One region of the Ramlibacter sp. bp-362 genome, then DNA from elsewhere that is predicted to be linked to it. Evidence: riboswitches for the same ligand, from Rfam matches in the RefSeq annotation. Region 1 holds a riboswitch; the other holds the start of a gene.

Region 1 (7,614 bases):
ACGCCGACGTGCTGCAGCACGCCGCCGTCGTCGTAGAGGCCCAGCAGCAGCGAGCCGACGGCGTCGTCGCGGTCCTTGTACCAGCGGAAGCCGGCGACCACGCAGTCGGCGCTGCGCACGTGCTTGATCTTGAGCATCGCCCGCTTGCCCGGCTGGTAGGTCGCGGACTCCAGCTTGGCGATCACGCCGTCGAGTCCGGCGCCCTCGAACTCCTGCAGCCATTTCTCCGCCTCGGCGCGGTCGCGCGTGACGGGCGTCAGGTGCAGCGGCGGCTTGGCCTGCCCGAGCAGCCGCTCCAGCCGCGTTCGCCGCTCGCCCTGCGTCAGCGCCATGGTCGACTTGCCGCCCGCGGCCAGCAGGTCGAAGGCGACGAAGCTGGCGGGCGTCTCCTTGGAGAGCTTCGCCACGCGCGACGCGGCGGGATGCAGGCGCATCTGCAGCGCGTCGAAGTCCAGGCCCGAGGGCGTGGCGACGACGATCTCGCCATCGAGCACGCAGCCTTTCGGCAGCGCCTCGTGCAGGGCCTTCTCCAGCTCCGGGAAGTAGCGGTTGAGCGGCCGCAGGTCGCGGCTTTGCAGGTAGGTCTGCTCGGCGCCGCGGAAGACGAGGGCGCGGAAGCCGTCCCACTTGGGCTCGAACAGGAAGCCGGCCTCGGTGGGCAGCGCATCGGCGATCTTTGCGAGCATGGGCTCGATGGGGGGCGTGGGGGGTCCGGCGGCGGCCATGCGCGTTTGTAACGGTTCCCGGGCGCGCCGTGGGGCGGCGAGAGCACCAACGGCGAAGCGGAGCGGGTCGAAAACCTGCCGGGGCCAGAGATGGGCGTGGAACCTCTTGCGGGCTTCTCTTCCGTCACCAGCCTTCACCAACTCGCCGGCTTGGTGATCCTTGTGCCGGGAACGGGCGAGGGGAGCTGACTCTCCTGCAATGCAGCGAGGCGAATCGGCCGGACGAAGTCCGCGTACTGCTTCAACTGCGTGGACGTCTTGCGCACAGGTGCACCGGGCGTGATCAGCCCCAGCACCGATAGGTGTCTTGCCGTGTGTGGACCCGGGGATTCGCTGGAGATGGTTGCACCCGGGCGGTGAAGTACTTGATGGCGACCACCTGGTTCCGTTCGCTCAGCACCCTGCGAAACAGCACCTGGAGATCGAGCCACTTGTACGGGGTACCCTTGAGCAGCCCGTAGTAGAAGTTGAAGCCGTCGATGTAGACGATGGTCCGGAGCCGCTTCTCGTTCATTTCTCCGCCCCAAAAAGCAACGGCCCCGTGAGGGGCCGTGCGCCTGGCAGCCGAAGCCACCAGGGAAGTCGTGCCCGAAAGTTTACTGCAAACGGTACAGTGCTGCCGGCTCCAGCCCCAGCGACAGCTGACGGTACGAGCTGTATTTTTTCTCACCGGGAGAGCTCGGCATGACGGCGCCCGGGGAGGAGCGCGCGGGGGGCAATCGCTATAATTCGCCCCAACCGAGGAGCGTTGCAGCGTCCGCCCAGGACGCGAGGCTCGGCAATCCATTGCAACGACGCTCACCCACGCTGTCCGTGCGGTGAGACCTCCGGCGAGCGTGGGCCATCCACCATCAGATCCCGGAGCCACCATGAACGCCGTTCTCAAGCCCGTCCCCGCCCAGGACTGCGCCATCACCGACCTGTCGCTCGCCGACTGGGGCCGCAAGGAAATCCGCATTGCCGAGACCGAGATGCCCGGCCTCATGGCGATCCGCGAGGAGTTCGCGAAGAGCCAGCCGCTGAAGGGCGCCCGCATCACCGGCAGCCTGCACATGACGATCCAGACGGCCGTGCTGATCGAGACGCTGCAGGCGCTCGGCGCCCAGGTCCGCTGGGCCTCCTGCAACATCTTCTCCACCCAGGACCACGCCGCCGCCGCCATCGCCGCGGGCGGCACGCCCGTGTTCGCCAAGAAGGGCGAGTCGCTGGAGGAGTACTGGGACTACACGCACCGCATCTTCGACTTCGGCCCCAAGGGCAGCGAGGGCGAGGGCCCCAACATGATCCTGGACGACGGCGGCGACGCGACGCTGCTGATGCACCTGGGGCAGCGCTGCGAGAAGGACATCTCCCTGATCGACACGCACTCCTCCGAGGAAGAGCGCATCCTGCACGCGGCCATCCGCAAGAAGCTGGCCGAGGACCCGACCTGGTACAGCCGCAAGTCGGCGCAGATCATCGGCGTGACCGAGGAGACCACCACCGGCGTGCACCGCCTGCAGGACATGGCCAGGAAGGGCCTGCTGAAGTTCCGCGCGATCAACGTCAACGACTCGGTCACCAAGAGCAAGTTCGACAACCTCTACGGCTGCCGCGAGTCGCTGGTCGACGGCATCAAGCGCGCGACCGACGTGATGGTCGCCGGCAAGGTGGCCCTGGTGGCCGGCTACGGCGACGTGGGCAAGGGCTCGGCGCAGGCGCTGCGCGCGCTGTCGGCGCAGGTGTGGGTGACGGAGATCGACCCGATCAACGCGCTGCAGGCCGCCATGGAAGGCTACCGCGTGGTGACCATGGAGTACGCGGCCGACAAGGCCGACATCTTCGTGACCACGACGGGCAACCGCGACGTGATCCGCCACGAGCACATGGTGAAGATGAAGGACCAGGCGATCGTCTGCAACATCGGCCACTTCGACAACGAGATCGACGTCGCGTCGCTCGAGAAGTACCAGTGGGAGGAGATCAAGCCGCAGGTCGACCACATCATCTTCCCGGACGGCAAGCGCATCATCCTGCTGGCCAAGGGCCGCCTGGTGAACCTGGGCTGCGGCACCGGCCACCCGAGCTACGTGATGTCCTCGTCCTTCGCCAACCAGACGCTGGCGCAGATCGAGCTGTTCACGAAGCCCGGCGACTACGAAGTGGGCCAGGTCTACGTGCTGCCCAAGCTGCTGGACGAGAAGGTCGCGCGGCTGCAGCTTTCGAAGCTGGGCGCGCAGCTGACGGAATTGACGGACGCGCAGGCGGCGTACATCGGGGTGGACAAGGCCGGTCCGTACAAGCCCGACACGTATCGGTATTGACGGGGACCATGTCATTGCGGCCCTGAGCCGCAATCCACGGCGGCGCCTCGCCACGGTGGATCCCGGGTCAAGCCCGGGATGATAACATTCCTGACAGGCCTACGCCATGCGTGCCGACCAATTGCTCGTCGAACGCGGCCTTGCCGCCTCCCGCTCGCAGGCGCAGCGCCTCATCGCGGCTGGCGTGCAGTGGTTCGACGGCGCGGCCTGGAAGCGTGTCGCCAAGAACGGCGACGAGCTGCCGCAAGCCGCCCCGCTGGAACTGCTGGACGCGGCCGAGTCGCGCTACGTCTCGCGCGGCGGGCTGAAGCTGGAAGGCGCCCTGCGCGCGGCCGGGCTCGATGTCACCGGCTGGACCTGCCTCGACGTGGGCCAGTCCACCGGCGGCTTCACCGATTGCCTGCTGCAGCACGGCGCCGCGCGCGTGACGGGCGTGGACGTCGGCCACGGGCAGCTGCACGAGAGGCTGCGGCGCGATCCGCGCGTCATCGCCATCGAGAAGCTGAACGCCCGTGAACTCACGGCGCAGCAGGTCGGTGGCGACTTCGACCTGGTGACTGGCGACCTCTCCTTCATCTCGCTCACGCTCGTGCTGCCCGCGCTCGTCCCGCTGCTGAAGCCGGGCGGGCACCTGCTGATGCTCGCCAAGCCGCAGTTCGAACTGCAGCCGGCGCAGGTCGGCAAGGGCGGCCTCGTGCGCGACCCCGCGCTCCACCGGCAGGTGGAGCAGCGGCTGCGCGATTGCTGCGCGCCGCTCGGGCTGGCTGTCACCGGCTGGTTCGACAGCCCCATCGCGGGCGGCGACGGCAACCGCGAATTCTTCATCCATGCACAGCCGAGGAGCCACTGATGCTTCCCATCAGCCTGGAATTCTTCCCCCCGAAAACCCCGGAAGGCAGCGAGAAGCTGCGCGCGGCGCGCCAGCAGCTCTATGCGCTGAAACCGGAGTTCTGTTCCGTCACCTATGGCGCCGGCGGCTCGACCCATGCCGGCACCTTCGCCACCGTCGGCGAGATCCTCGCCGAGGGCGTGGACGCGGCGTCCCACTTCTCCTGCATCGGCGCCACGCGCTCGCGGGTGCGCGACCAGCTGGCGCAGCTGAAGTCCATGGGCGTGAAGCGCCTCGTCGCGCTGCGCGGGGACCTGCCCAGCGGCTACGGCATGGGCGGCGAGTTCCAGTACGCGAGCGAGCTGGTCGCCTTCATCCGCGAGGAGACCGGCGACGCCTTCCGCATCGAGGTGGCCTGCTATCCCGAGGTCCACCCGCAGGCGAAGTCGCCGCAGTCCGACCTGGACGCCTTCGTGCGCAAGGTGCGCGCGGGCGCCGATTCGGCGATCACGCAGTACTTCTACAACGCGGACTCCTACTTCCGCTTCGTCGACGAGGCGCGCAGGCAGGGGGTGGACGTGCCGATCGTGCCGGGCATCATGCCCATCACCAACTCGAGCCAGCTGCTGCGCTTCTCCGACAGCTGCGGTGCCGAGGTGCCGCGCTGGGTCCGGCTGCGCCTGCAGAGCTTCGGCGACGACGCGGCCTCGATCAAGGCCTTCGGCCACGACGTGGTCGCGGACCTGTGCCACCGCCTGGCGCGCGGGGGCGCGCCGGGGCTGCACTTCTACACGATGAACCAGGCGCCGGCGGTCCTCGCCTTGTGCCGCGCGTTCAGCGCTTGATGTCGCTCTTGCTCTGGATGATGCGGCCCACCAGGCCGTAGTCGATCGCTTCCTCGGCCGACAGCCAGCGGTCGCGTTCGATGTCTTCCAGCACGCTGTCGTAGGGGCGGCCGGTCTCGCGGGCGATCGTGCGCGCCACCCGCTCGCGGGCCTTGATGATCTCCTGCGCGTGGATGGCGATGTCGCTCGCCGGCCCGCCGGCGCCGCCGGACGGCTGGTGGATCAGGAAGCGCGTGTTGGGCGTGCAGAAGCGCCGCTCCTTGGGCACCGACAGGTACAGGTGCGTCGCGGCGCTGCCCACCCAGCCGGTGCCGATCATGTTCACCGGCGCGGCGATGAAGCGGATGATGTCGTGGATGGCGTCGCCCGACTCCAGGTGGCCGCCGGGCGAGCTCACCAGCATGTCGATGGGGGCGATGGAATCGGCGTCCAGCGCGATCAGGCGGCGGGCGATCTCGCTGGCGGAGCCGTCGGTGATCGCGCCGAACAGCAGGACCGTGCGGGACTTGAAGGCCTTCTCTTCCAGGAAGGCGTTGCGGGGTTCGGCCGTGGCGGCCGGGGTTTCGGGATCGGGGTGCTCCATGCGGTCTCCTTGCCGTCCAATGATGCCGCAAACCACGGGCGCCGGCCGCGTCAGGCCAGCGACCGCGCGACCCGCAGGGCCTGCGTGGCATAGCCGCCGCCGAACAGCACCACGTGGTTGAGCAGGTGGTACAGCTGGTACAGGCGCATGCGCTGCGGCGCCGGCCAGTGGCCGCCCGCTTCCTCGTAGCCGGCGCGGAAGCCGGCCGGCGCGCTGCCGAACAGCTCCATCATCGCGATCTCCGCCTCCGGCGCCGAGCAGGACACGGCCGGATCGAAGATCACCGGGGAGCCGTCGGCCAGCATGTCCCAGTTGCCCTGCCAGAGGTCGCCGTGGATCAGCGCCGGGCGCGGCGCCGGCGCGTCGGCCAGCAGCACCGGCAGCGCCTCCACCACGGCATCCACCGCCTCGCGCAGCGCCGAGGCCGAAGGCGCGAGCCGGTCGCGCATGCAGCACAGCCGCGAGCGCCCGTAGAAGGCCAGCCAGCCGGCGCGGGTGGCGGGCTGCAGCGGCGTGTTGCGCTGGGGCGTGGCGCCGATGTAGTTGTCGGCGCGCCAGCCGAAGGAGGGCGGCTCCAGCGGGCAGGGCTGCGCGTGCAGCGCGGCCAGCGCGCGGCCGAAGCGCCGGCCGAAGTCCGCGTCGGGGCGGGCGAAGTCCAGCCATTCCAGCACCAGCACGGCGCCGCCGCCGGGCAGGTCGCGCAGCGCGTCCACGGCCGGCACGCGGATGGTGCCCGTGGCGGCGAGCGCGCGCAGCCCGTCGGCTTCGGCGCGCAGCATGCCGGCGCCGCCGTGGCCGGCACTCTTGACGAACAGTTTCGTGCGCCCGTCGCGCGCCAGCCAGGTGTCGCAGAAGGCGCTGGCCCCCAGGGGCTGCAGCTCCCAGCGTCCGCCGAGCACGCCCGCGAGGGGCACCTGCGTTGCGATCGCTTCCATGACCGGATTCTGGCCGCTGGAAGGGCGGCGGCGCGGCCGAATGTATCTCCGGCGCGGCTTTGTGTCGGCGCCCCCGCCATGCGTTGCCAACCTACACAATGGCTGTGCGCGGCCGTGGCAACCTGCGGCCATGCACGCCTCCTCCTTCCGCGCGGCGCCCTGGGCGGCCGCCGCGTTCTCGCTGGCCCTGCTGTCCGCCTGCGGCGAGCGGGACGTCACCACGCCGCCGCCCCTGGGGCATCGCCACGCGGCCGAGAGCCCGTCGCCGCTCGCCGGCGCGCCGGACACGCAGTCCATGGGCGCGGGGCCCGTGGCCAGCTGCGGCATGCGCAGCGAGGAGGCCTTGCAGCGCATCAATGCCGCGCGGGCGGCGGGCCACCGCTGCGGCGCGCGCAGCATGCCGCCGGCGCCGCCCCTGCGCTGGGACGCGCAGCTGCAGTCGGCCGCCGAAGGGCACTCGCAGGACATGGCGCGCCGCAACTACTTCGAGCACCGCAGCCCGGAAGGGCGGGAGGTGAGCCAGCGGGTCTCGGCCAGCCACTACCGGTGGAAGAGCGTGGGGGAGAACCTCGCCGGCGGGGACCGCAGCATCGCGGAGGCGGTGCAGGGCTGGCTGAACAGCCCGGACCACTGCGAGAACCTGATGGATCCGAAGTTCGTGGATGTCGCGGTGGCCTGCGTGGCGCAGCCGGGGACGGAGTGGGGGACTTACTGGACGATGGTGCTGGGGAGGAAGTGAGCTGGGGTTCGCTGGCGCTCACCGCCAGCCTACGACCGCCAACTACCCTCCGGCTTCGACGAACTGCGCCTGGCCCTTGCCGCGGCCCAGCACTTCGAGCAGCGGCGGCAAGGTCTCCTGCAGAGCCGCCTTGAGCGTGTGCGGTGGATTCACCAGGAACACGCCGCTGGCCGTGAGCCCCGGGCGGGGCGGCGCTTCGCCGGGCGTGTGCGTGGGCGCCTTGGCCGGCGACTGGCCGATGTTCAGCGTGGCGTGCAGCCAGGGCTTGCCGGCCTGGTTCGCGAGGGTCTTCAGTCGGCGTGGCAGTTCGTGCGCCTCGGGCCGCGGGATCACCGGGTACCAGACCATGTAGGTGCCGGTGGCGAACTTCTTCAGCGATTCCTGGATGCACGCCGGCACGCGGGCGTAGTCGCTCTTGATCTCGTAGCTGGGATCGATCAGGACCAGCCCGCGGCGCGAAGGCGGCGGCAGCAGCGCCCGCAGGCCCTCGAAGCCGTCCTCGCGCTTCTGCACGACCTGCCGCTTGTTGGGAAGCTGGTCGACGTGGCCGGAGAGCGCCTTGCTGTCGGTGGGGTGCAGCTCGAACAGCCAGAGCTTGTCCTTGGCGTCGGGCCTCAGCAGGGCCTGCGTGACGAAGGGCGAGCCGGGGTAGATC
Region 2 (7,614 bases), on a different contig from region 1:
ATCACCGACCTAGCGGACCTGATGAAGGTCAGCGAGAAGCTGCCGCCCGTGCTGATGCGCGAATACCGCGACCAGAACGAGCTGATGGCGGTCTTCACGCGGCCCTCGGCCAAGAGCACGCTGACGCTGGACGACTTCGGCTTCGTCGCCGAGGATGCCCGCGTGCTGCGGGCGCTGCTGCGCAACGCCACGGACCGCAAGGAGCCCGGCGTGAACGTGCTGTTGTACGGGCCGCCCGGCACGGGCAAGACCGAGCTGGCCAAGGTCGTCGCGCAGGCGGCGGGGCTGGAGCTGTTCGAGGTGGAGTACGCCGACCGCGACGGCAATTCGCTGTCGGGCCGCGACCGCTACCGTTCGCTGCAGATCGCGCAGGTGTTCCTCAAGGGCAGCGCCCAGGCGGCGCTGCTGTTCGACGAGGTGGAGGACGTGTTCCCGCCGATCTCCAGCGAGGCGGCGCAGATGATGGCGCGCGCCGAGCACGTGGTGGCGCCGCCTTCGGGCAGCGTCAGCGGCAAGGCCTGGGTGAACCAGATCCTGGAGACCAACCCGGTGCCCACGATCTGGGTCACCAACCGCATCGAGCAGATCGATCCGGCCTTCCGCCGGCGCTTCGCCTACCACCTGGAGCTGAAGTCGCCGCCGCCAGGCGCCCGCGAAGGGCTGGTGCGCAAGACGCTGGAAGGGGTGGACGTCTCGCCGGGCTTCGTCGCCAAGCTGACCGAGCGCAAGGGCCTCACGCCGGCGCAGATCCGCACGGCGGCGCGCTTCGCCGGGCTGGCGGCGGCCGAGGGCGTCGCGGCCGAGGAACTGATCGAGCGTCAACTGCGCAACGCCGACCGCGCGCTCGGCACGCGCAGCTCCGACGGCGCGCTCCGGCCCAGCGTCACGACCTACGACCTGGACATGCTCAACGTGGAATCGCGCTTCGAGGTGCCGCGCATCGTCGAGGCGCTGAAGGCCCGCGGCCACGGCACGCTGTGCTTCTACGGCGCGCCCGGCACGGGCAAGACGGCGCTGGCCGAGCACATCGCCCGCAGCCTCGACCGGCCGCTATTGGTCAAGCAGGCGAGCGACCTCATGAGCAAGTTCGTAGGCGAGACCGAACAGAACATGGCGGCGATGTTCCGCGAGGCCGAGGCCGAGAAGGCGGTGCTGCTGCTGGACGAGGCCGACAGCTTCCTGCAGGACCGCCGCGGCGCCCAGCGCACCTACGAGGTGACGGAAGTCAACGAGATGCTGCAGGGCATGGAGCGCTTCGCCGGCATCTTCATCTGCACCACCAACCTGATGGACCGCATCGACCAGGCGGCGCTGCGGCGCTTCGCCTTCAAGATCCGCTTCAAGCCGCTGACGGCGGCGCAGCGGGAGAAGATGTTCGTGACCGAGGCGCTGGGCGGGGATGCGGCGGCGCTGAGTGCGGAAGCCGTCGCGCGGCTGGCGAAGCTGGACCAGCTGTGCCCGGGGGACTTCGCCGCGGTGAAGCGGCAGGTGGACATCCTGGCGGCGCAGATCACGCCGGAGGAATTCCTGGAGCAGCTGGAGGCGGAGCACCGGATCAAGCCGGAGGTGCGGGAGGCGCGGAGTATCGGCTTCACGTAGGGTGGCGGCGGCGCGCCGCCGGCAGGTGAGCGAACGCGAACCCCACCGTCTTCACGCCATCGCCTGCAACACGTCGACGACCCCCGCCCCGTACTTCTCCAGCTTCGCCGCCCCGATCCCGCTCACCCCCTCCAGCTCCCGCACCGACCGCGGATCCAGGGCCGCGATCGCCGCCAGCGTACTGTCGTGGAAGATCACGTAGGCCGGCAGGTTGTGCGCCTTCGCCACCTCCGCCCGCCAGGCCTTCAGCACCGCGAAGCGCTGCTGCGCCTGCGAGTCCAGCGCCGCGGCCACCGCGGGCGTCGCCTTCTCGCCGCGCTCGCGCTTGCGCGAGCGCCCCGGCGGCAGGCCGACCGATTCGCGCAGCAGCACCTGGCGCTCGCCGCGCAGCACCGCGCGCGAATCCGCGGTGAGGTGCAGCGTGTTGAACGCCGACGCGTCCACCGCCAGCGCGCCGGTGGCGATCAGCTGGCGCAGCACCCCGCGCAGCTGCTGCTCCGAGAACGCCGCGCCGATGCCGAAGGTGGAGAGACGCTGGTGCCCGAACTGGTTCACCTTGTCGGTCACCTTTCCGCGCAGGACGTCCATGATGTGCCCGGCGCCGAAGTGCAGGCCGTTGGCCTGCTGCACGCGGTAGATCGTGGACAGCAGCATGCGCGCGGCTTCCGTGCCGTCCCACATGGCCGGCGGGTGCAGGCAGTTGTCGCAGTTGCCGCAGGGTTCGGACGCCTCGCCGAAATAGGCCAGCAGCCGCACGCGCCGGCAGTCCGTCGCCTCGGCCAGCGCCAGCAGGGCGTCGAGCTTGCCGCGCAGCACCTGCTTGAACTCGTCGGGCGCGGGGCTCTCGTCGATCATGCGGCGCTGGTTCACGACGTCCTGCAGGCCGTAGGCCATCCAGGCGTCGGAAGGCAGGCCGTCGCGGCCGGCGCGTCCGGTCTCCTGGTAGTAGCCCTCGATGTTCTTGGGCAGGTCGAGGTGGGCGACGAAGCGCACGTCCGGCTTGTCGATGCCCATGCCGAAGGCGATGGTGGCCGTCATCACGATGCCGTCCTCGCGCAGGAACCGGTCCTGGTGGCGCTGGCGCACGTCGGCGTCCAGCCCCGCGTGGTAGGGCAGGGCGTCCATGCCTTCCTTGCAAAGGACCTCGGCGATCTCCTCCACGCGCTTGCGCGACTGGCAGTAGACGATGCCCGACTCGCCCGCGTGCTCGCGCTCGATGAAGCGCAGCAGCTGCAGCGTGGCGTCCTTCTTCTCGGCGATCGTGTAGCGGATGTTGGGCCGGTCGAAGCTGCTGATGAAGGTGCGCGCCCGCTCCAGCTGCAGGTGCTGCACGATGTCGGCGCGGGTGGTCGCGTCCGCCGTGGCCGTGAGCGCGATGCGCGGCACGCCGGCGTAGCGCGCGTGCAGGATCGCGAGCGCGCGGTACTCGGGCCGGAAGTCGTGGCCCCACTGGCTGACGCAATGCGCCTCGTCGATGGCGAAGAGCGACAGCTTGCCGGCCTCGTGCAGCGCGTCGAGCTGCGCCAGGAAGCGCGGCGTGGTCACGCGTTCCGGCGCGGCGTAGAGCAGCGTCAGCTCGCCGCGGGCGAGGCGCCGCTCGACGGCGTTGGCCTCCTCGCCCGTGAGCGTGGAGTTGAGGAAGGCGGCCTGCACGCCGAGCTCGTGCAGGGCGCCCACCTGGTCGTGCATCAGCGCGATCAGGGGCGACACGACGATGGTGGTGCCCTGGCCGGCCTGCTGGCGCGCGAGCGCCGGCACCTGGTAGCACAGCGACTTGCCGCCGCCGGTGGGCATGAGCACCAGCGCATCGCCGCCGGCGATGACGTGGTCGACGATCTCGGCCTGGGCGCCGCGGAAGGCGGCATAGCCGAAGACGTCCTTGAGGATGGAAAGTGCGGGTGACAAGGGGCCGATTGTCCCGGATGGCCCGTGCTCAACGCCTTGTCCCTAAAATCAGCCGACCATGAAACCTGTGATCTATACCCGTGGACAGGCCCTGCCGGGCCTGCTGGAGCAGCGCATCCTGGTGCTGGACGGCGCCATGGGCACCATGATCCAGCGTTTCAAGCTGTCGGAGGCGGATTTTCGCGGCGAACGGCTCCGCGAGCACCCCAAGGACCTGAAGAACAACAGCGACCTGCTGGTGCTGACCCGGCCCGACGTGGTGCGCGACATCCACGAGGGCTACCTCGCGGCCGGCGCCGACATCATCGAGACCAACACCTTCGGCGCCAATGCGATCGCCCAGGACGACTACGGCCTGGCGCCGCTGGCGCGCGAGATGAACCTGGCCGCGGCGAAGCTGGCGCGGGTGGCCGCCGACAAGTTCGCGACGCCCGAGAAGCCGCGCTTCGTCGCCGGCGCCCTGGGCCCGACGCCGCGCACGGCCAGCATCAGCCCGGACGTGAACGACCCGGGCGCCCGCAACGTGGACTTCGAGACGCTGCGCGCGGCCTACCACGAGCAGGTCGAAGGGCTGCTGGAAGGCGGCGTGGACCTGCTGCTGGTCGAGACCATCTTCGACACGCTCAACGCCAAGGCGGCGCTGTTCGCGATCGAGGAAGTGTTCGCCGCCACGGGCGAGCGCCTGCCGGTGGTCATCAGCGGCACGGTGACCGACGCGTCGGGCCGCATCCTGAGCGGCCAGACCGTCAGCGCCTTCTGGTACAGCGTGCGCCACGCGCGTCCGCTGGCCGTCGGCCTGAACTGCGCGCTGGGCGCGGCGCTGATGCGCCCCTACATCCAGGAGCTGAACCGCATCGCGCCCGACACCTTCATCAGCTGCTACCCGAACGCCGGCCTGCCCAACCCCATGAGCGAAACGGGCTTCGACGAGAAGCCCGAGGACACCTCGCGCCTGCTGCGCGAGTTCGCGGCGGACGGGCTGGTCAACATCGTGGGGGGCTGCTGCGGCACGACGCCGGAGCACATCGCGGCCATCCGCGAGCAGGTGGAGCCGCTGGCGGCGCGCAGCGTGAAGCGCGACTTCTTCTACAAGGAAGCGGCCTGAGAACCAGGGTGGCCGGCGGGCGGTAACCCACCGGCCCCTTGCCGCGGGCTTCGGCTGGTAAGCCTCGCCCTACAGCCTCCACTGTGCCTGCGAGCGCCCGGAAAGTCTTGCTGATCTTTCTGCGGCATCCAGGCGATTCCAGGAAAACCTTCTGTTCTTGGTATCCTGCTCCGATAATCGGACGCCATGGACGCCATCGACCGGAAAATCCTCAAGGTCCTGCAGCAGGACGCCCGCGCCAGCCTGCAGCAGGTCGGCCAGGCCGTGGGCCTGAGCGCCTCGCCCTGCTGGGAGCGCATCAAGAAGATGGAGCTCGCCGGCGTGATCGAGGGCTACACCGTCCGGCTGAACCCGCAGGCGCTGGGGCTCAACGACACGGTGATGGTCCAGGTGACGCTGGACAGCCACTCCGACAACACGCTGGAGAAGTTCGGCGAGACGCTGGCGGCGATCCCCGAGGTGATCGAGGCCTATCTCGTCTCCGGCGAGTACGACTACCTGCTGCGCGTGGCGGTGAAGGACACGCGCGACTACGAGCGGCTGCTGCGCGAACGGCTCTACAAGATCAAGGGCATCCGGCACAGCATGTCGAGCTTCGTGCTGCGCACGCTGAAGAAAGCCGATTTGCCGCTTTAGGTGCGGTGGGGTTCGCCACAGGCTAAAATCACCCCCTGCTCAAGGAGCGCTGCAGCCATGCACAGCCATGGTCAGGCTTGAGATGGACCCCAACCGCGCTCACTTTGGACCAACCCGAGGTGAGTGAATGCCAGAGCAGACCTCCGTTCCCCCCATGAAACTCGCCGGCCTCGAGCCGGTGGACATCGGCGCGGGCAGCTTGTTCGTCAACATCGGCGAACGCACCAATGTCACCGGCTCCAAGGCCTTCGCCCGCATGATCCTCGCGGGCCAGTTCGAGGAGGCGCTGGCCGTGGCGCGGCAGCAGGTCGAGAACGGCGCCCAGGTGATCGACGTGAACATGGACGAGGCCATGCTGGACAGCAAGGCCGCCATGGTGCGCTTCCTCAACCTGATCGCCAGCGAGCCCGACATCGCCCGCGTGCCGATCATGATCGACTCCTCCAAGTGGGAGGTGATCGAGGCCGGCCTGCGCTGCATCCAGGGCAAGGGCATCGTCAACTCGATTTCCATGAAGGAGGGCGAGGCCGAGTTCAAGCGGCAGGCCACGCTGGTCAAGCGCTATGGCGCCGCGGCCGTGGTGATGGCCTTCGACGAGCAGGGCCAGGCGGATACCTACCAACGCAAGATCGACATCTGCGCCCGCGCCTACCGCATCCTGGTGGACGAGGTCGGCTTCCCGCCGGAAGACGTGATCTTCGACCCCAACATCTTCGCGATCGCCACCGGCATCGAGGAGCACAACAACTACGCCGTGGACTTCATCGAGGCCACGAAGTGGATCAAGCAGAACCTGCCGGGCGCCAAGGTGTCCGGCGGCGTCTCCAACGTCAGCTTCTCCTTCCGCGGCAACGACCCGGTGCGCGAGGCGATCCACACGGTGTTCCTGTACCACGCGATCAAGGCGGGCATGGACATGGGCATCGTCAACGCCGGCATGGTCGGCGTGTACGACGAGGTCGAGCCGGTGCTGCGCGAGCGCGTGGAAGACGTCGTGCTGAACCGTCGCCCCGACGCCGGCGAGCGCCTGGTGGAGATCGCCGAGCAGGCCAAGGGCGCCGCGAAGGACGAGGGCAAGAAGAACGAGTGGCGCCAGCAGCCGGTGGAGCAGCGCCTCGCGCACGCGCTGGTGCACGGCATCACCGACCACATCGTCCCCGACACGGAGGAGATGTACCAGAAGGTGCTCGCCTCGGGCGGGCGGCCGCTGCACGTGATCGAAGGGCCGCTGATGGACGGCATGAACATCGTGGGCGACCTGTTCGGCGCCGGCAAGATGTTCCTGCCGCAGGTGGTGAAGTCCGCCCGCGTGATGAAGCAGGCCGTGGCGCACCTCATCCCCTACATCGAGGCGGAGAAGAAGGCGCAGGAAGCGGCGGGCGAGGACGTCCGCGCCAAGGGCAAGATCGTCATCGCCACCGTGAAGGGCGACGTGCACGACATCGGCAAGAACATCGTGACCGTCGTGCTCCAGTGCAACAACTTCGAGGTGGTCAACATGGGCGTGATGGTGCCCTGCCACGAGATCCTGGCGAAGGCCAAGGTCGAGGGCGCGGACATCGTCGGCCTCTCGGGGCTGATCACGCCCTCGCTGGAGGAGATGCAGTACGTCGCCGGCGAGATGCAGAAGGACGACTACTTCCGCGTGAAGAAGATCCCGCTGCTGATCGGCGGCGCGACCTGCAGCCGCGTGCACACGGCCGTGAAGATCGCGCCGAAGTACGAAGGCCCGGTCGTGTACGTGCCGGACGCCTCGCGCAGCGTCAGCGTCGCGCAGAGCCTGCTGTCCGACCAGGCGGCGAAGTACATCGCCGAGGTCAACGCCGACTACGAGAAGGTGCGGCAGCTGCACGCGACCAAGAAGCAGGTGCCCCTGTGGCCGCTGGCCAAGGCGCGCGCCAACAAGACGCCGGTGGACTGGACGAACTACGTGCCGCCCAAGCCCAAGTTCATCGGCCGGCGCGTGTTCAGGAACTACGACCTCTCCGAGCTGGCCCGCTACATCGACTGGGGCCCGTTCTTCCAGACCTGGGACCTCGCGGGCCGCTTCCCCGAGATCCTGAAGGACGAGGTCGTGGGCGGCGAAGCCGTGCGCGTGTTCTCCGATGGCCAGCGCATGCTCAAGCGCCTCATCGAGGGCCGCTGGCTCACCGCCAACGCCGTCATGGGCTTCTGGCCGGCCAACACGGTGAACGACGACGACATCCAGCTCTACGCCGACGAAAGCCGAACGCAGCCTGTGCTGACCTGGTACGGCCTGCGCCAGCAGACCGAGAAGCAGGTGATCGACGGCGTCATGCGTCCGAGCCGCTGCCTCGCCGACTTCGTCGCGCCCAAGGGCGTGGCGCCGGACTACGTCGGCGCCTTCG

The links. Region 1 has a riboswitch for S-adenosylhomocysteine ahead of ahcY (adenosylhomocysteinase). Riboswitches for the same ligand answer to the same signal wherever they lie in the genome.
Region 2: linked by a shared signal. The riboswitch ahead of metH (methionine synthase) and the one ahead of ahcY (adenosylhomocysteinase) in region 1 are both predicted to bind S-adenosylhomocysteine.

The regions. Positions count from the first base shown of each region.
Region 1 covers NZ_JBUDXE010000020.1:9,351-16,964, reverse strand. Annotated here, with positions in the region: gene ACY0MJ_RS20270 (ATP-dependent DNA ligase) at 1-725, opposite strand, end outside; partial or broken gene ACY0MJ_RS20265 (6-hydroxy-3-succinoylpyridine hydroxylase) at 1,131-1,239, opposite strand; S-adenosyl-L-homocysteine riboswitch at 1,460-1,532, shown strand; gene ahcY (adenosylhomocysteinase) at 1,595-3,028, shown strand; gene ACY0MJ_RS20255 (TlyA family RNA methyltransferase) at 3,135-3,878, shown strand; gene metF (methylenetetrahydrofolate reductase [NAD(P)H]) at 3,875-4,702, shown strand; gene ACY0MJ_RS20245 (ATP-dependent Clp protease proteolytic subunit) at 4,692-5,285, opposite strand; gene ACY0MJ_RS20240 (fructosamine kinase family protein) at 5,336-6,220, opposite strand; gene ACY0MJ_RS20235 (CAP domain-containing protein) at 6,351-6,959, shown strand; gene ACY0MJ_RS20230 (23S rRNA (adenine(2030)-N(6))-methyltransferase RlmJ) at 7,002-7,614, opposite strand, start outside.
Region 2 covers NZ_JBUDXE010000002.1:351,650-359,263, forward strand. Annotated here, with positions in the region: gene ACY0MJ_RS04175 (ATP-binding protein) at 1-1,599, shown strand, start outside; gene recQ (DNA helicase RecQ) at 1,651-3,504, opposite strand; gene ACY0MJ_RS04185 (homocysteine S-methyltransferase family protein) at 3,563-4,609, shown strand; gene ACY0MJ_RS04190 (Lrp/AsnC family transcriptional regulator) at 4,796-5,245, shown strand; S-adenosyl-L-homocysteine riboswitch at 5,281-5,353, shown strand; gene metH (methionine synthase) at 5,373-7,614, shown strand, end outside.